Regions from separate parts of the Enterobacter sp. FW301-JW81 genome, predicted to be linked through region 2. Evidence: predicted binding sites of a transcription regulator. Region 2 holds the regulator's gene; each other region holds the start of a gene.

Region 1 (7,841 bases), on a different contig from region 2:
TGCCGATGCCGCTGATGGCGCTGGCGATCAATCGCTACGGCGAACAGCTGCACGAACGCTTTAAGCTTGCCCAGGCGGCGTTTTCTTCCCTGAACGACCGCACGCAGGAGAGCATGACCAGCATCCGTATGATTAAAGCGTTTGGTCTGGAAGACCGACAATCCGCGCTGTTTGCGGCCGATGCCGCGGACACGGGAGCGAAGAACATGCGCGTCGCGCGTATTGACGCCCGTTTTGACCCGACGATTTATATCGCGATTGGCATGGCAAACCTGCTGGCGATTGGCGGCGGAAGCTGGATGGTGGTGCAGGGCGCGTTGACCCTGGGGCAACTGACCAGCTTTGCGATGTATCTGGGGCTCATGATCTGGCCGATGCTGGCGCTGGCCTGGATGTTTAACATCGTGGAGCGCGGCAGCGCCGCCTATAGCCGCATTCGCGCCATGCTGGCCGAAGCGCCAGTGGTCAATGACGGGAGCGAAGCGGTACCGGAAGGGCGCGGCGTCATGAAAGTCGACGTCCGTCAGTTTGTCTATCCGCAAACGGAACATCCGGTACTGGAGAACGTTAGCTTTACGCTTCAGCCAGGCCAGATGCTCGGCATCTGCGGCCCGACGGGCGCCGGCAAAAGTACCGTGCTCTCTTTGCTCCAGCGCCACTTTGACGTCACGCAGGGTGATATTCGCTTCCATGATATTCCCCTGACCCGGCTGGTGCTGGATGAGTGGCGAGGCCGTCTGGCGGTGGTGAGCCAGACGCCGTTTCTCTTTTCGGACACCGTGGCGAACAACATTGCCCTCGGACGTCCGTCGGCAACGCAGGAAGAGATAGAGCATGTGGCGCGGTTAGCCAGCGTACATGATGATATTTTGCGTCTGCCGCAGGGCTACGATACGGAAGTCGGGGAGCGGGGCGTCATGCTGTCCGGCGGGCAAAAACAGCGTATCTCCATTGCCCGCGCGCTATTGCTCAATGCGGAAATCCTGATCCTGGACGATGCGCTTTCCGCCGTGGATGGCCGTACCGAGCACCAGATCCTGCATAACCTGCGCCAGTGGGGCGACGGACGCACGGTGATTATCAGCGCCCATCGTTTGTCAGCGCTTACCGAAGCCAGCGAAATACTGGTATTGCAGCACGGGCACGTTGCCCAGCGCGGGCAGCATGAAACGCTTGCGGAGCAGCCGGGTTGGTATCGCGATATGTATCGCTATCAGCAGCTTGAAGCGGCGCTGGACGATGCGCCGGAACACGCAGAGGAGGCCACCCATGCGTAAGCTCGGAACGATGTGGCCGACGCTTAAGCGTCTGCTGGCCTACGGCTCGCCGTGGCGTAAACCGCTCTCCGTGGCCGTGCTTTTACTCTGGATTGCGGCGATTGCCGAGGTGAGCGGCCCGCTGCTCATCAGCTACTTCATCGACAATATGGTCGCTAAAAGCTACCTGCCGCTGGGGCTGGTGGCGGGCTTAGGCGTGGCCTACGTTGGGTTACAGCTGACTGCGGCAGGGCTGCACTATGCCCAGTCTCTGCTGTTCAACCGTGCAGCCGTGGGCGTTGTACAGCAGCTGCGTACGGACGTGATGGACGCCGCGCTTCGCCAGCCGCTCAGCGAGTTTGATACTCAGCCGGTCGGGCAGGTGATTTCGCGGGTGACCAACGATACGGAGGTGATCCGCGATCTGTACGTCACCGTGGTGGCAACCGTGTTGCGCAGCGCAGCGCTGATTGGCGCGATGCTGGTGGCGATGTTCAGCCTCGACTGGCGCATGGCGCTGGTGGCAATCACTATCTTCCCGGCGGTGCTGATCGTGATGGTTATCTATCAACGCTACAGCACGCCGATTGTCCGTCGGGTGCGCACCTACCTGGCCGACATCAATGATGGCTTCAACGAAGTGATCAACGGCATGAGCGTCATCCAGCAGTTCCGCCAGCAGGCGCGTTTTGGCGAGCGGATGGGCGAAGCCAGCCGTTCGCACTACATGGCGCGCATGCAGACCCTGCGGCTTGATGGGTTCCTGTTACGCCCGCTGCTGAGCCTCTTCTCCGCGCTGGTGCTTTGCGGGCTGCTGATGCTCTTTGGCCTGACCACACGAGGAACCATTGAGGTTGGCGTTTTATACGCCTTTATCAGCTACCTTGGCCGCCTTAACGAACCCCTGATTGAGCTGACGACACAACAGTCGATGCTCCAACAGGCCGTGGTGGCAGGGGAGCGCGTGTTCGAGCTGATGGACAGGCCGCGTCAGACCTACGGCGACGACGAGCGTCCTTTGCAAAGCGGGGCCATTGCCTTTGATAACGTCTCCTTTGCCTATCGCGACGACCAGCTGGTGCTGCAGGACATCACGCTTGATGTTCCTTCACGCGGGTTCGTGGCGCTGGTGGGGCATACCGGCAGCGGTAAGAGCACGCTCGCCAGCCTGTTAATGGGGTATTACCCGGTCAGCCGGGGGCAAATCCGTCTCGACGGACGCCCGCTCGCGGCTCTCAGTCACGGTGTGTTACGCAAAGGCGTTGCGATGGTGCAGCAGGATCCGGTCGTGCTGGCCGATACCTTCTACGCCAACGTGACCCTGGGGCGAGACTACTCTCAGGAGCAGGTCTGGGAGGTGCTGGAGAAAGTGCAGCTGGCAGCCCTGGCGCGCGGGTTTAGCGACGGGATCAATACGAAACTCGGCGAGCAGGGGAACAATCTCTCCGTAGGACAAAAGCAGCTCCTGGCGCTGGCGCGGGTGCTCATTGAAACGCCGCAGATACTGATTCTGGATGAAGCCACGGCCAGCATTGACTCCGGCACCGAGCAGGCCATCCAGCAGGCGCTGGCCGCCGTCCGCGACCATACGACGCTGGTGGTGATTGCTCACCGACTTTCGACCATCGTTGACGCGGACACCATTCTGGTGCTGCATCGCGGACAGGCCGTTGAGCGCGGTACGCACCGCGAACTGCTGGAAGCAAAAGGGCGCTACTGGCAGATGTATCAGCTGCAGCTGGCGGGCGAAGAGCTGGCGGCCAGCGTGCGCGATGAAGAGTCGCTTAGCGCCTGATGCACTAAAATGAGGCGACGCGCTAACAGTCATTCCTGTTGGTGCAAAACTGAAACGCACCCTGCACCGGCATGGTGCGTTTTTTTTCACCGGTGCGTTTAGCAGGCGCGCGTAACGCTCATCGCACCGCTATTCCCTCTGGTTTTCATTTCTGGCACACCCCTTGCAATACCTTCTACGTTAGCTGCGGCCATTACCGAATTCTGACTGGAGGGGATCTATGAAGCTGGTTACGGTTGTAATCAAACCATTCAAACTCGAAGACGTGCGTGAAGCGCTCTCTTCAATGGGTATTCAGGGACTGACTGTCACCGAAGTGAAAGGCTTTGGTCGTCAGAAGGGTCATGCCGAGCTTTATCGCGGGGCGGAATACAGCGTTAACTTTCTGCCAAAAGTAAAAATTGATGTCGCGATTGCTGACGATCAGCTTGATGAAGTCATTGATGTCATTAGCAAAGCGGCCTACACCGGCAAAATTGGCGACGGCAAAATTTTCGTTGCCGAACTGCAGCGCGTCATTCGCATCCGTACCGGCGAATCTGACGAAGCGGCACTGTAATTAACGCCTGGCACACAGTGATAGGGATCGAGAAAATGAAGATAGCAACACTTAAAACGGGTCTGGGTTCGCTGGCACTGCTGCCGGGCCTGGCGCTGGCTGCTGCACCTGCGGTGGCAGACAAAGCCGATAACGCCTTTATGATGATCAGCACCGCGCTGGTGCTGTTCATGTCCATTCCGGGCATTGCGCTGTTCTACGGCGGTCTGATCCGTGGCAAAAACGTTCTCTCCATGCTGACGCAGGTTGCCGTAACGTTCGCGCTGGTCTGCGTGCTGTGGGTGGTTTACGGTTACTCGCTGGCTTTCGGTACCGGCAACGCGTTCTTTGGTAACTTCGACTGGGTGATGCTGAAAAATATTGAGCTGACCGCGCTGATGGGCAGCTTCTACCAGTATATTCACGTTGCTTTCCAGGGCTCGTTCGCCTGTATTACCGTCGGGCTGATTGTGGGCGCGCTCGCCGAACGTATTCGTTTCTCAGCGGTCCTGATTTTCGTGGTGGTCTGGCTGACGCTCTCCTATGTGCCGATTGCGCACATGGTCTGGGGTGGCGGTCTGCTGGCAACACACGGCGCGCTGGACTTCGCGGGCGGTACCGTTGTGCACATTAACGCCGCGGTAGCGGGCCTGGTTGGCGCATACCTGATTGGCAAACGCGTGGGCTTTGGTAAAGAAGCATTCAAACCGCACAACCTGCCGATGGTCTTTACCGGTACCGCGATCCTCTACTTTGGCTGGTTTGGCTTCAACGCCGGCTCAGCAAGTGCCGCGAACGAAATCGCCGCGCTGGCCTTCGTGAACACCGTTGTGGCCACGGCGGGTGCAATCCTCTCCTGGGTCTTTGGCGAGTGGGCGGTGCGCGGTAAACCTTCTCTGCTGGGTGCCTGTTCGGGGGCGATTGCCGGTCTGGTCGGTATCACTCCAGCGTGTGGTTATGTTGGTGTGGGTGGCGCGCTGCTGGTCGGCCTGGTGTCGGGTCTGGCGGGGCTGTGGGGCGTGACGGCGCTGAAGCGTATTCTGCGCGTTGATGACCCTTGCGATGTGTTTGGCGTGCACGGCGTGTGCGGCATTGTCGGCTGTATCATGACCGGTATCTTCGCAGCGAAATCGCTGGGTGGCGTGGGCTACGCAGAAGGCGTCACCATGGCCCATCAGGTGCTGGTGCAGCTGGAAAGTATTGCTGTCACCGTGGTGTGGTCTGCCGTTGTCGCTTTCATTGGCTACAAACTGGCGGACATGACGGTTGGGCTGCGCGTACCGGAAGAGCAGGAACGCGAAGGTCTGGACGTCAACAGCCACGGCGAGAATGCGTATAACGCCTAAGGTAAAAGCAAAACGGCAACTTCGGTTGCCGTTTTTAGTGTGTATACCCTCTCCCCGTGGGAGAGGGCCAGGGTGAGGGCAACATCAACCTCTATTACGCATCACCCCTTCCTGCACCGTCGAGGCGACCAGCACGCCATCCTGCGTATAAAACTCTCCACGCACAAAGCCGCGAGCGCTTGATGCCGACGTACTCTCCACGCTGTAGAGTAGCCACTCGTTCATGTTGAACGGACGGTGGAACCACATGGAGTGGTCGATCGTCGCGACCTGCATCCCTTTTTCGAGAAACCCGACGCCGTGCGGCTGCAGCGCCACCGGCAGGAAGTTGAAATCTGACGCATAGCCCAGCAGATACTGATGCACGTGGAAGTCCTCAGACACCGTACCGTTAGCCCGGATCCAGACCTGGCGCTTCGGTTCCGCGGTGTGGCCTTTCATCGGGTTGTGGAACTCGACGGGGCGGATCTCAAGCGGCTTATCGCAGAGAAACTTCTCTTTGACCTGTGGCGGAAGCAGATGCGCCAGCGCACGGGCGATATCGGTCTCTGATTTGAGCTCGTCTGGCGACGGCGCCGGGGGCATCACTTTCTGGTGCTCGTAGCCGGGTTCTGGAGCCTGGAAAGAGGCCGTCATGTAAAAGATCGGCTTACCGTTCTGGATAGCCGCGACGCGGCGCGCGCTGAAGCTGTTGCCATCTCTCAGGACTTCAACGTCATAGACGATCGGTTTTGCGCTGTCGCCGGGGCGTAAGAAGTAGCTGTGGAATGAGTGCACCAGACGGTCTGCCGGGACAGTCTCCTTTGCTGCGTACAGCGCTTGTCCAACGACTTGCCCGCCGAAGACCTGGCGTAAGCCTAAATCTTCGCTCTGTCCGCGAAAGAGTCCTTCCTCAATTTTTTCCAGATTCAATAATGTCAGCAGATTGTTCAGTGCCTGACTCATAGTTGTCCTCAATAAACGCCGTAGCGAAAGATAGGCAGAGTATAACGCAGAAATGAAAGTGGTCCGATGGGTAGAATAATCTGAATATCGGGACGATTTCAGGCATTAATCAGTGATTTGTGCCACACTTGTATACGTTATGTGATTGAAACGACATCGGATGGGATCGATCCCGCTGGTGCATTGATGATAAGGAGACTTCAATGAAACTCGTGCCCATGCTAAGTGGTGTAGCTATTGCGGTGGCGTTGTCCGCCTGTGCCGGTAAGAGCGCCCAGGTGCCTGTACCAGCAGCCGATCCGAACGGGATTAATACCCTTTCACAGCAATCCATTCAGCAGCCTAACGTTTCCGGTACCATCTGGATTAAACAGAAAGTCGCGTTACCGCCGGATGCGGTATTAACGGTGACGCTGTCTGATGCTTCCCTGGCCGACGCGCCATCGAAGGTTGTGGCCCAGCGCGCCGTCCGTACTGAAGGTAAGCAGGCGCCGTTTAGCTTCGTATTACCGTATAACCCATCGGACGTGCAGCCTAATGCCCGTATCCTGCTGAGTGCAGCGGTAACGATCAACGGTAAGCTGGTGTTTATCACCGATACGGTCCAGGAAGCGATCAACAACGGTGGAACAAAAGTCGACCTGAACCTTGTGCCTGTGCAGCAGACCGAAGTGCCGGTCGCGCCGCAGACCAATCAGCCGTCCCTGCCAACCCCACCAACTCAGATGTAATGATTGTGTTCCCCCTCTCCTCCGGGAGAGGGGGATCAATACACCCAGCGGTACTTCTGCAAATCGATTTGCCCTGACCCTGATACCTGCACCCCTTCTGAAAGTAACGCCTGACGCTGACGCTGGAGATCCGGTCCGGTGAGCGAGATGGCGCCATGTCGATTCACCACCCGATGCCAGGGCAACGTGCTTCCTTCCGGTAGCCGTTTCAAAACGCCGCCGACCTGTCGCGCCGCGCGCGGAGAACCGGCCAGGCGTGCGACTTCACCATAGGTGGTAACATAGCCTTCAGGGATTGAAGCCACGATTTGCCATACGCGCTGTGGAAAGGAGTCGTGCTCGTCCATACCTTCACCTGTGGGGATGTTCTGGAGAGCCATGGTAAACGAAGATCGTGATGATTGCTGCGCCTGTTTGCGCAAGAAACCAGCATCCGGTTCCTGGCAGCTTGCAATTGGGCGTTAGCATAGGGATAATGCGCCAGCGCGTTGGTTATCAACGCTCTCAATGGGGGCTCTGTTGGTTCTCCCGCAACGCTACTCTGTTCACCAGGTCAGGTCCGGAAGGAAGCAGCCAGGGCAGACGACGTGTGTGCCGGGATGTAGCTGGCAGGGCCCCCACCCATTTCTGGACTCATACCTTCTTCCCTGTTTTTTACCCTTCCTTTAGCGTTATTCCACAATAAGATTAAGCTTATATCGTGTAATATATATTTCATCGCTTTGAAATATTACTGTCATAAACCTGTAATAATAGACTGCCATTTTATATTCGGATGTCTATTTTCTACCATAATTCAAAAAAATATATATCTGGATAACATTGTTAACTTCGTGTATTAAATAAAGTACTTATTCCGAAGGGAAGTGACAAACATGGCTACAGCGGTATTAAACGTTAAGATCGATGACGCGCTAAAAGAAAGACTTCGCCACTATGCGGAAGACAATAACGAGAATTTAAGCGTGACGACAGAGAAACTGCTGCTGCTGGCGTTTGAAGCAGTAGAAGAGGCGGGAGTATCGGAAGAGGATATTGATAATCAGCATACGGAAGAAGAGAGCGTTTCTCCTTTTACTCCTAAAGAAATCAAAGCGCTACGTAAACTTCTGAAGAAGAGAAAATGAAACAACAACTGTCAACTGCCAGTGACTACAAAGAAGCCTGCGATCTGTTGCGTTCAGGCTACGTGAAGCATGTACGTCTTGGCTGGAATGTCGGAAGTGATGA
Region 2 (7,841 bases):
GGCCCACTCAGATTGGGTGAGTATGGACGCTATCTCACCGTTTATGGGGCTGGCGGTCATCGCGGCGGAGGATCAAAAATTCCCGGAGCACTGGGGGTTCGACGTCGCGGCCATTGAGAAGGCGCTTGCTCATAACGAACGCCACGAAAACCGCGTGCGAGGCGCGTCAACGCTGTCGCAACAGACGGCCAAAAACCTGTTTCTATGGGATGGGCGAAGCTGGGTGCGAAAAGGGCTGGAAGCGGGGCTGACCCTGGGGATGGAATCGGTCTGGAGCAAAAAGCGCATCCTGACCGTGTATCTCAACGTCGCCGAGTTTGGTGATGGCATATTCGGGGTGGAGGCTGCCGCACAGCGTTATTTCAATAAACCGGCCAGCCGTCTGAGTATGTCAGAAGCGGCACTCCTGGCTGCTGTCTTACCTAATCCCATCCGCTTTAAAGCCAGTGCCCCATCAGGGTACGTGCGAAGCCGACAGGCGTGGATTATGCGCCAGATGCGTCAGTTGGGCGGGGAAGGGTTTATGGAGCGCAATAAGTTAATGTAGGGCGGGTAAGCGCAGCGCCACCCGCCTGAATAGCCGACCTTAATCTTCGTCGAACCCTGCGTTAAACAGGGCAATGACCGCCGCCAGCGCTTCCTCTTCCTGAGGGCCGGTGGCTTCTACTTCAATCTGGCGCCCCTTGGCGGAGTCCAGCATCAGCAGCGCGATCACGCTGTTTGCTTCCGCTTCGGTACCTTCGTCATTCCGCAGCAGAACTTCCGCATCGAAACCCTGCATCAGTTCAAACAGTTTCATCGCCGGGCGTGCATGCATGCCCAGCTTATTGGTGATCTCAACGGTTTGTTTTACGGTCATGTTTTACGTTTTTCCAGCGTGCGATGACGGGACTGGACGTTCTTCCCGCGCGAGCGGAAATAGTCGGCCAGCTGTTCGGCGATGTAAACCGAACGATGCTTACCGCCGGTACAGCCAATCGCCACCGTCAGGTAGCTACGATTGTTTGTCTCCAGCATAGGTAACCATAGCTCAAGGTAGCTTCGCGTCTGGTAGATAAAATTGTGAACTTCTGTGTGCCTGTCGAGGAAGGCCGCGACGGGTTTATCCAGACCGGTCATTGGACGCAGTTTCGGATCCCAGTGCGGGTTCGGCAGGAAGCGCACGTCGAAAACATAATCCGCATCAATCGGAATACCGTGCTTGAAGCCAAAGGACTCGAACACCATCGTCAGTTCGCGCTCGCGCTTGCCCAACAGCCGGGTACGCAGCATTTCCGCCAGCTCGTGAACGGACATCTCAGAGGTGTCGACTATCAGGTCGGCACGAGAGCGCAGCGGCTCCAGCAGATCGCTCTCCTCATCGATCGCGCTCTCCAGAGAGAGGTTCTTACTGGAAAGCGGGTGCAAACGACGGGTATCGCTGTAGCGGCGGATCAGGGTATTGCGGTCTGCATCGAGGAACAGCAGCTGAGGTGAAAACGCCTCAGGCAGGTTACTCATCGCCTGCTCAAAAATTTCTGGTGATTCAGGCATGTTGCGAACGTCGATACTGACGGCGGCAGAGGTTTGTCTTTCCGCAAGCGTCCGAGCCAGGTCGGGCAACAACACGACCGGCAGGTTATCTACGCAGTAAAAACCCATGTCTTCCAGCGCGCGCAGAGCAACGGATTTCCCCGACCCTGAACGGCCACTGACAATCATCAGCACCATGTTCCGTTTCTCCTCAGGACAACAGATGTGAAGGCCATCACCTGGTTATGCATCATCCTGATTGCCTTCTGCTTCAGTGATAATTTGATAGAGCTCTTCATCACTTTGGGCCGAGCGCAGTCGGCGGCAAATGGTTTTATCGGCCAGGCGTTTTGCGACCAGCGACAGCGTATGCAGATGGGTTTTCGTCTGGTCGGCAGGAACCAGCAGCGCGAAGAGGAGATCGACGGGCTGGTTATCGATGGCATCGAAGGCGATAGGTGTTTCAAGCTGCACAAACACACCGACGGCGCGCAGGGTATCCTCTTCCAGTTTGCCGTGCGGGATCGCGATGCCGTTGCCGATACCGGTACTGCCCATTTTTTCACGGGTCAGGATCGCTTCGAACACCACCTGCGGCGGCAGGCCCAGCTGTTTTGCGGCCAGTTCACTGATGATCTCCAGCGCACGTTTTTTGCTCTGGCAGTGAACAGCACTGCGGGTACATTCCTGGTTAAGGACATTGCTCAGTTGAAGAGCGGAATCGTTGTTCATCATAATTTCACCTAAGCGCTAACTGTACAAATGGCCTGTTGTGTTTCACAACAGGCCGTCCTGCACCCGTTAACTGCCCGGACAATTAGTGTTGTTTCAGTTTATCTTTATGTTTATTGAGCTGTCGCGCAAGCTTATCAATCAAGCCGTCGATAGCCGCGTACATGTCCTGCCCTTCCGCACTGGCATGGAGTTCACCCCCGTTAACATGCAGGGTGGCATCCGAGATATGAGTCACTTTCTCCACTTTCAACACAATATAGACCTGGTTGATCCTTTCGAAATACTGCTCGAGTTTGGCAAACTTCGTGTTCACAAAGTCGCGTAAAGCCTCAGTAATTTCGACGTTTTGTCCAGTGATGTTGAGCTGCATAGTGTCTTCCTTATCGGTTGTGTCAGACCAGCTGTTTACGCTGGTTGGACGGCGGAATGGATAAAGACTCTCGATACTTCGCAACAGTACGACGTGCCACCATAATACCCTGATCGGACAGCATGGTGGTTAACTTACTGTCACTTAGTGGCTTCGCGGGGTTCTCCGCGGCGATCAACTTCTTCACCAGGGCACGAATCGCCGTTGACGACGCTTCGCCGCCGCCCTCGGTATTCACGTGGCTGGAGAAGAAATACTTAAGCTCAAAAATACCGCGCGGACTGTGCAGATACTTCTGCGTGGTTACACGGGAAATGGTTGATTCATGCATCTCGACGGCCTGAGCGATATCCGCCAGCACCATCGGTTTCATATACTCTTCGCCCTGCTCAAAGAAAGCCTGCTGCTGTTCGACAATGCAGCGGCTAACGCGTAGCAGCGTATCATTTCGGCTCTCCAGACTTTTGATCAACCATCGCGCTTCCTGCAAATTGCTACGAATATATTGATTGTCGGAATCGTTACGCACGCTGGTGCACATGGAGGCATACTGCTGGTTGATTTGCAGGCGAGGGATGCTGTCAGAGTTCAGTTCAACGACCCAGCGGTCATTGTGTTTTCTGACCAGCACATCCGGGATCACGTACTCGGGTTCGCTGGTCTGGATCGACTGACCGGGGCGCGGATCGAGCGACTGGATCAGATTCACCGCTTCTTTCAGCACGTCTTCTTTCAGGCGCGTGACCCGCATCAGGCTGCGGAAATCGTGGTTAGCCAACAGATCCAGATGATCGCTGATGATGACGCGCGCCTCATCGAGCCATGGCGTCTCTTTGCTGAACTGAGAAAGCTGGATCAGCAGGCAGTCGCGCAGATCTTTTGCAGCCACGCCTACCGGGTCGAAACGCTGGATGCGCTTGAGTACGGCTTCTACTTCCTCAAGCTCAATCTCATCGTCGCCCATGCTTTCGAGGATATCGTCCAGCGTGACGGTTAAATAGCCCGTATCATCAACGGCATCGACAATGGACGTGGCAATTGCACGATCGGTGTCGGAGAAGGGGGTCAGCTCGACCTGCCACATCAGGTAGTCCTGAAGTGACTGGGTGGTTTCTCCCTGATAGACCGGTAGCTCATCGTCCTGGTAGTCTGCACGCGTACCCGAAGGGGTTCCGGCGGTGTAGATTTCATCCCAGCTGGCATCCAGCGGAAGCTCGTCCGGCATCTCTTTTTGTTCGAGTGCATCCGCGGTGTCGAGCGTTTCTGTATCCTGCGACTGCTGGGTTTCTACCTCGTCATGAAGATCGGTTTGTTCCAGCAGGGGATTACTGTCCAGCGCCTGCTGGAGCTCCTGCTGAAGTTCTAACGTGGACAGTTGCAACAGGCGAATTGCCTGCTGTAGCTGCGGCGTCATCGCCAGTTGTTGGCTGAGCCTTAATTGCAAACCTTGCTTCATGTTCAGAGCATTTTTCTCCGGTTCGGCGTTACATTACCTCTACCCTATCAGAGTCTGAAGTCTTCCCCAAGATAGACGCGCTTAACATGATCGTCTTCGAGGATCTGTTGCGGCGTACCGTGGGCGATCAGATTGCCCTGGCTCACAATATACGCGCGTTCACACACGGCCAGCGTTTCGCGCACGTTGTGGTCGGTGATCAATACGCCAAGCCCGCTGTCACGCAGGTGCTCAATGATACGTTTAATGTCGATAACGGAGATGGGGTCAACGCCCGCAAAGGGTTCATCCAGAAGGATAAATTTCGGGTTTGCGGCCAGCGCACGCGCGATCTCAACGCGGCGACGTTCCCCCCCGGAGAGCGCCTGGCCGAGGCTGTCACGCAGATGCTCAATGTGGAACTCTTCCATCAGCTCGTTGGCACGATCCTGACGCTGCTCGCTGGTCAGATCGTTACGAATCTGCAGGACCGCCATCAGGTTATCGTAAACGCTAAGACGACGGAAAATGGAAGCTTCCTGCGGCAGATAGCCGATCCCGCGGCGCGCGCGCGCGTGCAGCGGCAGAAGGCTGATGTCTTCATCGTCAATGACAATGTTGCCGGCATCGCGCGGCACAATGCCAACGACCATGTAGAAGGTTGTGGTTTTACCCGCACCGTTAGGGCCAAGCAGGCCCACAATTTCGCCGGAGTTGACGGTCAGACTGACATCTTCTACGACACGGCGGCCCTTATAGGCCTTCGCGAGGTTTTTTGCAGTTAATGTTGCCATAACGAATTAGTTACTCTTCTTCTGTGCCGGGGCTTGGCCTTTGCCTTTGTCCTGCAGCTGCGACGGAACCAGTACGGTGGTCACGCGTTTGCCTTTCTCGCTGGAGGCCTGCATTTTTTGCTCTTTAACCAGATAGGTGATCTGGTCGCCGGTAATGTTGCTGTCCAGCTGTTCCAGATACGCATTCCCGGTCAGGATGACCAGGTCTTTCGCCAGCTCATAGTGCATATGCGTGGCGTGACCCTTCACCGGCTTGCCGTTGTCCTGCATCTGGTAGAAAGTTGCCGGATTACCATAGCCATCGATAATCTCTTTGCCCTGCTCGCCACCCGGACGGGTAACGACCACTTTGTCAGCGTTAATTTTAATGGTGCCCTGGGTCATGACGACGTTACCTGTAAAGGTGACGACGTTGCCCTGCATATCGAGAGACTGGGTGTCGGACTCGATATGAATCGGCTGGTCGGTATCGCCCGTTACAGCAAGCGCGGGGAGACTGGTTGCCAGCATCGCGCTGGCGATAATTACTTTAAGGCTGAGTTTGTTTGTTTTGAATTTCATAGGAGGTTCTAACCTTTTCAATCAGCTCGGCGTTTTTGCTGCGTAAGTTCCCGCGCATTCTTAAACCGCTGGAATTAAATGTTGTGCCATACAGTGTGACCAGATCCTGCGACGTCACGTCCTGGGTCACCAGGTTGATCTGGGCATTATCCGTCGTAATTTTTCGCAGTTGCGAGTCAGCGGTCAGGGCGTTGACTTCAACGTGGCCATACAGATAAAGCATACGGTCATTTGTTAGTTTTGCCCGATCTGACTTAATTGACCACGTCGGCACTTTGTCTTTATCAAACGTGGTCATGACAGGCTGGGTAAACCACGAAATACCGTCATCTGAAAAATATTCAACATGCTGGGCAATCAGGCGATAGTTCAGCGCGCCTTCCGGGCTATAGACCACGGTGTCGCTGTGATCGCTTTTATAAGTTGGATCGTTAGTGTTGATCGCTTCCGTTTGCGTATCGTCGCGATCGGCAAGGTTCACGCCAATCAATACCAGTGCGACAAGCGAAAGCAAAATGATAATCCAACGTCTGGTTTTACTCATATCGATTGCCCTTTGGCCTCATCAAGCTTGCCCTGCGCCAGCAGGAGCAGATCGCAGACTTCACGGACGGCACCACGGCCACCGTTGATGTGGGTAACGTAGTCCGCGCGCGGGATCAGCAGCGGATGCGCATCGGCAACGGCAATACTCAGCCCGACTTCAGCCATCACTGGCCAGTCAATCAGATCGTCCCCGACGTAGGCCACGTTTTCCGGCGCGATAGCCAGTTTACCCACTAAATCATTGAATGCTGCCATCTTATCGGATTGACCCTGATACAAATGGGTAATGCCTAAGGTTTCACAGCGGTCTTCTACCAGTTTAGCTTTCCGCCCGGTGATGATAGCAACCTCGATACCCGAGGTCAGCGCACAGCGGATACCGTAGCCGTCGCGAACGTTAAACGCTTTTAGCTCTTCACCGTTATTGCCCATATAAATCAGGCCATCGGAGAGAACCCCATCCACATCCAGAATCAGCAGGCGAATATTCTCCGCCTTTGCCATCATCTGGGTGCTGACCGGACCATAACAGGTTGCAAGGGATGCACCCGCATTACTCATTGTCTTATCCTTCATTACACTACGCCTGCGCGCAGCAGATCATGCATATGTACCACACCCAGCAACTGGTCGCCATCGGCAACCATAACGGAGGTGATATGACGGGACTGCATCAGGTTCAGCACATCCACTGCCAGCGTACCCGGACGCACGCGAATGCCGCCGGGCGTCATCACATCGGCAATGCCCAGCGTGCGGACATCGACGCCCATGTCGAACACGCGGCGCAGATCGCCATCGGTGAAGATCCCCTGAATTTTCATCAGATCGTCGCACACGACCGTCATACCCAGATTCTTACGGGTGATTTCCAGCAGCGCATCGCGCAGGGAGGCCGCTTTACTGACGTGGGGGATTTCATCGCCGGTGTGCATAATATCGTTCACCCGAAGCAGCAGCTTGCGCCCCAGCGCGCCACCCGGGTGGGAAAGCGCGAAATCTTCCGGCGTAAAACCGCGGGCTTCCAGCAGCGCGACGGCGAGCGCATCGCCCATGACCAGCGCAGCGGTGGTGCTGGAGGTCGGTGCCAGACCCAGCGGGCAGGCCTCTTTGGGAACTTTAACGCACAGGTGAATATCGGCCGCACGCGCCATGCTACTTTCCGGACGGCTGGTCATGCAAATAAGCGGTACCTGCAAACGTTTCAGTACCGGGATCAGCGCCAGGATTTCATTTGACTCACCGGAGTTAGACAGCGCGATGACGATATCCTGCGGCGTGACCATACCCAGGTCCCCGTGCGCGGCTTCCCCAGGATGGACAAAGAAGGACGAGGTTCCGGTGCTGGCAAACGTCGCCGCCATTTTGCGTCCAATGTGGCCGGACTTACCCATCCCCATCACCACAACTTTGCCGGCACAGTAGAATATCTTCTCACATGCCTGACTAAAATCCTGATTAATGTACTGATCTAACTGCGCCAGACCTTCACGTTCAATCTCCAGAACGTCTTTGCCTGCTTTCTGAAAGTCAAAACCCGGCTGCAATTCTATTTGCGACATAATGCGTTTCCGTTTACCCAGAGAGAAGAGGCGAGAGCCAGTACAGCATCGCCATCCATACGATAAATCCACCCGTCAACAGCGCGCCTGCGCCTTTGCCAATCTGTCGTTGCCGCCGCCAGCAGAGCAGGGCAAATATCACGCTGACCAGCAGCATCACGCCGTAATCACGCGAGAACGCCAGGGGGTTAAAGGGCCCTGGCGTAATCAGGGCCGGCAGGCCCATCACAATGGCGATATTAAAAATATTGGAGCCGATGATATTACCAATGGCAATGTCATCCTCACCTTTCCGTGCCCCCGCAATGGCCGTGGCCAGCTCCGGC
Region 3 (7,841 bases), on a different contig from region 2:
CTGGCGATGGATTCGTCCACCGTCATCGGCACCGGAATGCCGTTTGCGTCGCGCGGGCCGAGTAAATTGTCCATCAGCTGGCCTCTCTCATATGGCGGGTGATATCAATGCGGTCGGACGGCAGCAGGCACTTCTGACGCTTGCACTCCGGGCAGGTTTCAAAGCTTTCACGATGATGCTCCGCGCGGGCGTCGCCGTTGTGCTGCAGCAGCGCGATGGCGTAGTCGATCTCTTTTTGTACGGCGAACGGACGCCGGCAGACGCGGCAGCTGCACAGGTCAAAGCACGACTGCTGGAGGAAATCCTCTTTCTTCCACACCGCCAGCTCGTACTCCTGAGACAGGCGAATGGCGACCGTCGGGCAGACCTCCTCGCAGCGGCCGCAGAAGATGCAGCGTCCGAGGTTAAACTGCCAGGCCAGCTCGCCGGTTTTGAGATCCGTTTCCACCGTCAGGGCATTCGACGGACAGGCGTTGACGCAGGCCGCACAGCCGATGCACTGCTGCGGGTTATGCTCCGGCTTGCCGCGAAAGTTTTTATCCACCGGCATCGGCTCCAGCGGATAGCGGCTGGTCTGCGTGCCGGTTTTGATCACTTTTTTGATAAAGGTAAACATGGCGAGTCCTTATTTCAGCGGCGAGTTTTTACGCTCAATGCTGTAGCGCTCAAGCTCTTTGTACGGCACCACCTGGCTTTTCTTCTTGCGCACGTCCACGACGGTCATGCGGTCGGTGCAGGAGTAGCACGGGTCGAGGCTGCCTATGATCAGCGGCGCATCGGAAACCGTGTTGCCGCGCAGCATATAGCGCAGGGTTGGCCAGTTGGCGTAGGTCGCCGCGCGGCAGCGCCAGCGGTAAAGCTTCTGGTTGTCGCCGGTCATGCTCCAGTGGATGTCGTCCCCGCGCGGCGCTTCGGCAAAGCCGAGGGCAAAACGGTTCGGAATATAGGTGAAGCCCTCGACCATCAGCGGGCCGCCCGGCAGGTTATCCAGACCGAAGTCGATCATGTTCAGCGCGGTGAACACCTCGTTGATGCGTACCTTCAGACGGGATATGACGTCGCAGCCCTGCTCGCTGTGTACGGTCATCGGCAGCAGGCCGTAGCCGACGAACGGGTGATCGGCGCGGGTGTCGCGGGCGTGGCCGCTGGCGCGCACCATCGGGCCGACGTTGCTGAAGTCGCGGGCGATCTCCGGGTCAAGACGGCCGATGCCCACGGTGCGCTGTTCGATGTTAGGCGTGCTGAGCAGCATGTCCACCAGCTCCTGCACGTCGCGGCGCATCTGTTGCGCCAGCAGGCGGGTCTGGATCATGTCGTCTTTCAGCAGGTCGCGGCGGATCCCGCCGATCAGGTTCAGGCCGTAGGTTTTGCGCGCCCCGGTGAGGATCTCCGCCATCTTCATCGACGCCTCGCGCACGCGGAAGAACTGCATAAACCCGGAGTCAAAGCCGACGAAGTGGCAGGCCAGACCGAGGTTCAGCAGGTGCGAGTGCAGGCGCTCCACTTCCAGCAGAATGGCGCGGATCATCTGCGCGCGCTCCGGCACCACGATCCCCATGCCGTTCTCCACCGAGGTGGTGTAGGCGGTGCTGTGGGCGAAGCCGCAGATGCCGCACACGCGGTCAGAAAGAAACGTCACTTCGTTGTAGCCCATGCGGGTTTCCGCCAGCTTTTCCATGCCGCGGTGGACGTAGAACAGGCGGTAGTCGGCGTCGATGATATTCTCGCCGTCGACGAACAGGCGGAAGTGGCCCGGTTCATCGGAGGTGACGTGCAGCGGGCCGATCGGCACCACGTTGTTCTTCTTGCTGCCCAGCTCGTTGATGAACTCGTAGGTTTCGCTGTCGGTGGTCGGCGCCGGGCGCTGGCGGTAGTCCATGCTGTCTTTACGCAGCGGATAAAGTTCGTCCGGCCAGTCGTCCGGCAGCACCAGGCGGCGCTCGTCCGGCAGGCCAACCGGCACCAGGCCGTACATGTCGCGCACTTCGCGCTCGCCCCAGACGGCGGCAGGCACGCGCGGCGTGACGGACGGGTATTCCGGTTTAGCCGGATCGACCTCTACGCGCACGGTGAGCCAGCACTTCTCCCCCTGCTCCATCGACATCACGTAGTACACGGCGTAATTGCCGCACAGCTGACGCTCGTCGTTACCGAACAGCACCGACAGCCAGCCGCCCTGCTGGTAATAGAGGAACTCCACCACTTCCGGCAGGTAGTTCACCTTTACGGTGACGGTTATCTGGTCTTTGGTTTGCCAGGACTCCTCCAGCACCACGCCGGGGAAAGCCTGATGCAACGCGGCGAGATACTGCTGACCTTTCTTTTCTTCAGACATAAAAACTCTCTTTAATCACGCCACCAGCAAGGAGACGAACGCTAAAAATGCAAAACCAAAACCGGCCCAGGTGATGCGCGACGTTTCCACAAAACGCAGGCGCGCCATGCTGTTTTCAAACAGGGCAATCACCAGCACGCCGACCAGCAACTTGAGGGCGGCCACCACCACGGCCAGCACAAGGCCGCCTGTGGAGAAGTGCGTCATCTGCCCCCACGGGAAAAAGACGCCGACAAACATCTGCAGCACCACCAGCTGTTTGAGGCTGATGCCCCATTTCAGCACCGCGAAGCCGTAGCCGCTGTATTCGGTGAGCGGCCCTTCCTGCAGCTCCTGCTCGGCTTCCGCAAGGTCGAACGGCAGTTTGCCCATCTCGATAAACGTGGCGAACGCGCAGGCGCACAGCGCCAGCACCAGCGGGATCGAGCGCGCCACAGGCCAGTGATAAACGGTGTCGGTGATAAAGCTGATATGGGTGGAACCCGCGACCTGCGCGGCGACCCACAGCCCCAGCAGCAGGATCGGCTCAACCAGCACGCCCAGCATCGCCTCGCGGCTGGCGCCGATGCCGGTAAACGGGCTTCCGGTGTCCAGACCCGCAATGGCAAAGAAGAAGCGGGCAATGGCGAAGAGGTAAATCAGCGTAATCAGATCGCCAAGCACGGGCAGCGGCGACGCCACCTTGACCACCGGCAGCGCGGTGGCGATGGTCAGCATCACCCCCACCATCACAAACGGCGTCAGGCGAAAGACCCAGCCTGCGGCATCCGGGGCGACGCTCTGGCGACCGAGCAGCTTGAACAGATCGCGGTACTCCTGCAGCACGCCAGGCCCGCGACGGTTGTGCATCCGGGCGCGCGCCACGCGGCTAATCCCGGAAAGCAGCGGCGCAGCGGCGAACAGCACCAGCGCCTGAAGTAATGCCAGTAACAAACTCATGTCAGGCTCCTCGTGAAATCACAATCACCACCAGCACCGCCAGCTCGATGACCGCCAGACGACGGAACAGTGCGGGCGCGGCAGCACTTTGCCAGCCGGGTACCCAGCCCACCGGATTCAGCCAGTGGCGCAGCTTCAGCACCGCGGCAAAGTTCTCTTTCACCGGCATGGCAAAACCGTGGGCGGTGATGACCATCGACTGTTCGTGTTCGTAGCCGCAGGCCCACGCCGCACCGCGCGAGCGGGAAGAGAGTCGGTCGCGTTTGAAGAACAGCATCAGGACGAACGGCAGCAGCGGTGCGCCAATCAGCAGCAGCGCGATCGTGGGCTGAGAGACGGTGGTATTCGCCACGGTCAGCGGCAGCGGAATAGCGTTACCCAGCAGCGGCAGCAGCCACGGCGCGGCAACCCCGCCCGCGATGCAGCACAGCGCCAGCGCAACCACGCTCACACCCATCAACACCGGTGCGCAGCAGGCGTTTTCAGCTTCGCGCGTGCGCGGCGCGCCGAGGAAGGTGACGCCGTAAACTTTCGCCATGCACATCACCGCCAGCGCCCCGGTAATCGCCAGCCCGACCGCCAGCAGCGGGCCGAGCAGGCGTGCGATAAAGACGTCGCTCTGGCCGAGCGCGAAGAAGGACTGATAGATCACCCACTCCCCGGCAAAGCCGTTCAGCGGCGGCAGCGCGGCCATCGCCATCAGCCCGACCAGCATCGCCAGTGAAACCACCGGCATCTTTTTGCCAATCCCACCCAGCTTTTCAATATCCCGATGGCCGGTGCGGAACCAGACGCTTCCCGCGCCGAGGAACAGGGTGCTTTTAAACAGGCTGTGGTTGACGAGGTGATAGAGACCGCCGATAAAGCCGGCGGCAATCAGCGCCGGTTGATTCAGCGCCAGCCCGGTCACGCCCGCGCCAAGGCCGAGCAGAATGATGCCGATATTTTCGAGGGTGTGATACGCCAGAAGACGCTGGATATTGTGCTCCATCAGGGCGTACAAGCCGCCGACGAAGGCGGTAACCATCCCGGCGACCAGCAGCACGACGCCCCACCACAGCGGCGGCTGGCCGCCGGTCAGCGTAATCGCCAGAATCCCGAACAGACCGACCTTCATCACCACCACAGAAAACAGCGCGGCGGCGGGCGCGGAGGCATTTGCATGCGCCTGCGGCACCCAGCCGTGCAGCGGGATGATTCCGGCGAGCAGGCCAAAGCCAATCACGCCCAGCAGCCAGACGTCATTCCCCAGCGGATGGCCGTTGAGCGCAGCAAAGTCCAGCGTGCCGAAGCGTTGCCACACCAGCCAGCAGGCCAGCGCCAGCAGCAGCGTCCCCAGGCGTCCCAATGCAAACCACAGCTTGCCGGAGGCGCTGCAGCCCGTCAGGAACACGCCGCAGAGCGCCATGATCTCCGCCATCACCACCAGCGCGCCGAGGTTACTGGCGATAACGGTGCAGACCGCCGTCGCCATCAGCAGATTGACCAGCAGGCCGTTGGCTTTAGCGTGCGGGTGGCGGTGCCAGTCGATATTGAACAGGCTGATAAACAGCCCGCACAAGCCAAACGTCACCAGCCAGACGGCGTTCAGCGGCGCGATCTCAACGGCGTGGCGAATCAGCGGCACGAGCGCGTCAACGGAGTGCCCGCCGAGCAGAACGGCACCGCCTGCCGCCAGCGTCATCAAGCTACCTACCGCCCCGCCGACCCCGGCGACCAAGCCGCTGAAGATTTTATGGAAAGAGAAGATCTGCGCCAGAACGGCGGCGGCAGCAAAACAGGCTACCGCGCTGGTAATCATCATCGCCGCGTTCATTTCGCCCCCTCGTTAAGCGCCTGTAGCAGAGAAAGGTCGCCAAAATCACTGTTGATGGTCAGCTCGCGTTTACGCTTGCTGGTACGTGCGATGTCGCGAATGTTAACCAGAATCAACGCTTTGGTTGGGCAGGTGCGCACGCAGGCCGGCCCCTGCTCATCAAAGCTGCACAGATCGCACTTCACCGCAACGGCGCGGATGCCGGGCACCCAGTCCAGCAGCGTGCTTACGCGCGCAGGCGCCGGCGGCGCCGGCGGGGCTTTTGGCGAGTTGGCGTTCGCCGGAATGTGCAGCGGGCGGCTGCCGGAAAATTCAATCGCGCCGAACGGGCAGGCAATGCCGCACAGCTTGCAGCTTACGCACAGGCTTTCGTTCAGCTGGACAGCGCCATCAACGCGGGTGATGGCATTCACGGGACAGACGCCTGCGCAGGGGGCATCTTCACAGTGGTGGCAGAGCTGCGGGGCAGACTCTTTTTCATTACGCATGACGTGCAGGCGCGGCATGGACTGCAGCCCATGCAGGCGATGCGTTTCCGAACACGCCGCCTCACAGGTTCGACAGCCAATACAGACCGTCGAGTCAGCAATTACAAAACGGTTCACCGGGTCATCCTCTGGTGATAGTCATTTTTGACGAAAAACTGTCTTGTCGACACTTCTCGACACGCATCGGTCAGGCCACGTTTGCTGAGGCATTTCCGTCCATCAGCTGCTTCAGGTTGACCGGGAGATCGTTCTCGACTGCGGCGTACAGGCCGTTATAAACCGGCGCGATTTTTTCCAGATAGTGCTCCAGCACCTGCTGGCGATCGCGGTTGCTGACGTGGCCGTCCACCATGCCATCGGCCATCAGCTGCGCCTTCGCAATACACTGTTTTTGGCCGTCTTTTGTCTCGAGGTGGTACTCAATGGTGTGGCTGTTGAAGTTATCCGCCAGGGTAACGTTGATGATGAAATGGCCGAAGAGGACAAACTGCATGTCGCCCTGCGCCGCACAGCTCATCGCGTGGTGAAGACGCGCTTTCGAGAGGGTAATGCCCTGGACCAGAGAGTTGCAGTAGAGGTGCCACTGGTCCTGCAGCTGCTGATGACGCTGCGCGATGTAATCCGCTTTTTCGCTGATTTCCCAAATAGTCATAGAAGGTATCCGTTTAATGGAGATAGCGGCTGTTAAGCAGATTCCATGCCAGTTTTTATTTGACTGATTTTAAAGAAATTAAACCAAAAAGACGCTGTCAACGCCGCGGTGTCGACGTGTCATTTCGACAGCGTTGACATCGACACGCCTTAACAAAAATCAAGCTGGCACTGTTATTGCATTCAATGGCGCAATTCATTGAGGAGGCGTCATGCACGAAATCACCCTCTGCCAGCGGGCTCTGGAACTTATCGAACAGCAGGCAGTGCAAAACCACGCGAAGCGCGTCACCGGCGTCTGGCTGAAGGTCGGGGCGTTTTCCTGCGTCGAGACCAGCGCCCTGAACTTCTGTTTTGAGCTGGTGTGCCGCGGCACGCTGGCGGAAGGTTGCGAACTGCATATTGAAGAGCAGCAGGCGGAGTGCTGGTGCGGGCAGTGCCAGCAGTACGTCACCCTGCTGTCATCGAAGGTTCAGCGCTGTCCGCAGTGCCAGAGCACCGGGCTGCGCATCGTGGCAGATGACGGCATGCAGATCCAACGCCTCGAAATCGAGAAGGAGTAAAGTATGTGTAGCACCTGCGGTTGCGCCGAAGGCAACCTGTATATAGAAGGGGATGAACACCATCCTCATTCCGCGTTTCGCTCCGCGCCCTTTTCACCAGCCCCACGTCCCTCTGCGGCACTGACCGGGATCGCTTTCGCCCCGCAACGCTCCGATGCGGGCGATCTGCACTACGGCCACGGCGAAGCGGGTACCCACGCGCCGGGCATCAGCCAGCGCCAGATGCTGGAGGTGGAGATCAACGTGCTGGACAAAAATAACCAGCTCGCCGCCCGCAACCGCGCCCGCTTTGCCACCCGCAAGCAGCTGGTGCTGAACCTGGTCTCCAGCCCCGGCTCCGGCAAAACCACGCTGCTCACGGAAACGCTCAAGCGCCTGAACGGGCGCGTCTCCTGCGCGGTGATCGAAGGCGATCAGCAAACCGTTAACGACGCGGCGCGCATTCGCGAAACCGGCACACCGGCGATTCAGGTCAACACCGGCAAAGGCTGCCACCTGGATGCGCAAATGATTGCCGACGCCGCCCCGCGCCTGCCGCTGGCGGACAACGGTATTCTGTTTATTGAAAACGTCGGCAACCTGGTCTGCCCGGCGAGCTTCGACCTCGGTGAACGGCATAAAGTCGCGGTGCTTTCGGTGACCGAAGGCGAAGACAAGCCGCTGAAGTACCCGCATATGTTTGCCGCCGCCTCCCTCATGCTGCTGAACAAAGTCGACCTGCTGCCGTACCTGAACTTCGACGTGGATAAGTGCCTGGCGTACGCCCGAGAGGTGAACCCGGACATTAACATTCTGCTGGTCTCCGCCACGCGCGGCGACGGCATGGACGGCTGGCTTCGCTGGCTGGAGAACGAACGATGTGCATAGGCGTACCGGGACAGATTCACTCCATCGACGGTAATCAGGCCAAAGTCGAGGTCTGTGGCATCCTGCGCGACGTCGACCTGACGCTGGTCGGCAGCAGCGATGAAAGCGGCGCATCGCGTCTCGGCCAGTGGGTGCTGGTGCACGTGGGGTTTGCCATGAGCGTAATTAACGAAGCGGAAGCC

What was found. The regulator sigma-54, encoded in region 2, starts transcription at its own class of promoters, with help from an activator protein. The targets are predictions, from matches to a motif close to GTTGGCACANNTTTCGCTNT.
Region 1: glnK (P-II family nitrogen regulator) is a predicted target of sigma-54. The motif match lies at 3,202-3,221, and genes of this name have one in related genera.
Region 3: hypA (hydrogenase maturation nickel metallochaperone HypA) is a predicted target of sigma-54. The motif match lies at 6,394-6,413, and genes of this name have one in related genera.

What each region holds. Positions count from the first base shown of each region.
Region 1 covers NZ_JBYTBA010000005.1:163,918-171,758, forward strand. Annotated here, with positions in the region: gene AC3WOK_RS16460 (SmdA family multidrug ABC transporter permease/ATP-binding protein) at 1-1,277, shown strand, start outside; gene AC3WOK_RS16465 (SmdB family multidrug efflux ABC transporter permease/ATP-binding protein) at 1,270-3,051, shown strand; gene glnK (P-II family nitrogen regulator) at 3,272-3,610, shown strand; gene amtB (ammonium transporter AmtB) at 3,646-4,935, shown strand; gene tesB (acyl-CoA thioesterase II) at 5,020-5,880, opposite strand; gene AC3WOK_RS16485 (YbaY family lipoprotein) at 6,084-6,611, shown strand; gene AC3WOK_RS16490 (MGMT family protein) at 6,647-6,958, opposite strand; RNA gene ffs (signal recognition particle sRNA small type) at 7,129-7,225, shown strand; gene AC3WOK_RS16500 (hypothetical protein) at 7,487-7,738, shown strand; gene AC3WOK_RS16505 (hypothetical protein) at 7,735-7,841, shown strand, end outside.
Region 2 covers NZ_JBYTBA010000003.1:426,671-434,511, reverse strand. Annotated here, with positions in the region: gene mtgA (monofunctional biosynthetic peptidoglycan transglycosylase) at 1-547, shown strand, start outside; gene npr (PTS phosphocarrier protein NPr) at 587-859, opposite strand; gene rapZ (RNase adapter RapZ) at 856-1,710, opposite strand; gene ptsN (PTS IIA-like nitrogen regulatory protein PtsN) at 1,756-2,247, opposite strand; gene hpf (ribosome hibernation promoting factor) at 2,330-2,617, opposite strand; gene rpoN (RNA polymerase factor sigma-54) at 2,640-4,073, opposite strand; gene lptB (LPS export ABC transporter ATP-binding protein) at 4,121-4,846, opposite strand; gene lptA (lipopolysaccharide ABC transporter substrate-binding protein LptA) at 4,853-5,407, opposite strand; gene lptC (LPS export ABC transporter periplasmic protein LptC) at 5,376-5,951, opposite strand; gene kdsC (3-deoxy-manno-octulosonate-8-phosphatase KdsC) at 5,948-6,514, opposite strand; gene kdsD (arabinose-5-phosphate isomerase KdsD) at 6,529-7,515, opposite strand; gene AC3WOK_RS13075 (calcium/sodium antiporter) at 7,529-7,841, opposite strand, start outside.
Region 3 covers NZ_JBYTBA010000007.1:122,114-129,954, forward strand. Annotated here, with positions in the region: gene AC3WOK_RS20275 (NADH-quinone oxidoreductase subunit B family protein) at 1-74, opposite strand, end outside; gene AC3WOK_RS20280 (formate hydrogenlyase complex iron-sulfur subunit) at 74-616, opposite strand; gene hycE (formate hydrogenlyase subunit HycE) at 626-2,335, opposite strand; gene AC3WOK_RS20290 (respiratory chain complex I subunit 1 family protein) at 2,351-3,274, opposite strand; gene hycC (formate hydrogenlyase subunit 3) at 3,276-5,090, opposite strand; gene AC3WOK_RS20300 (4Fe-4S dicluster domain-containing protein) at 5,087-5,695, opposite strand; gene hycA (formate hydrogenlyase regulator HycA) at 5,766-6,230, opposite strand; gene hypA (hydrogenase maturation nickel metallochaperone HypA) at 6,442-6,792, shown strand; gene hypB (hydrogenase nickel incorporation protein HypB) at 6,796-7,659, shown strand; gene AC3WOK_RS20320 (HypC/HybG/HupF family hydrogenase formation chaperone) at 7,650-7,841, shown strand, end outside.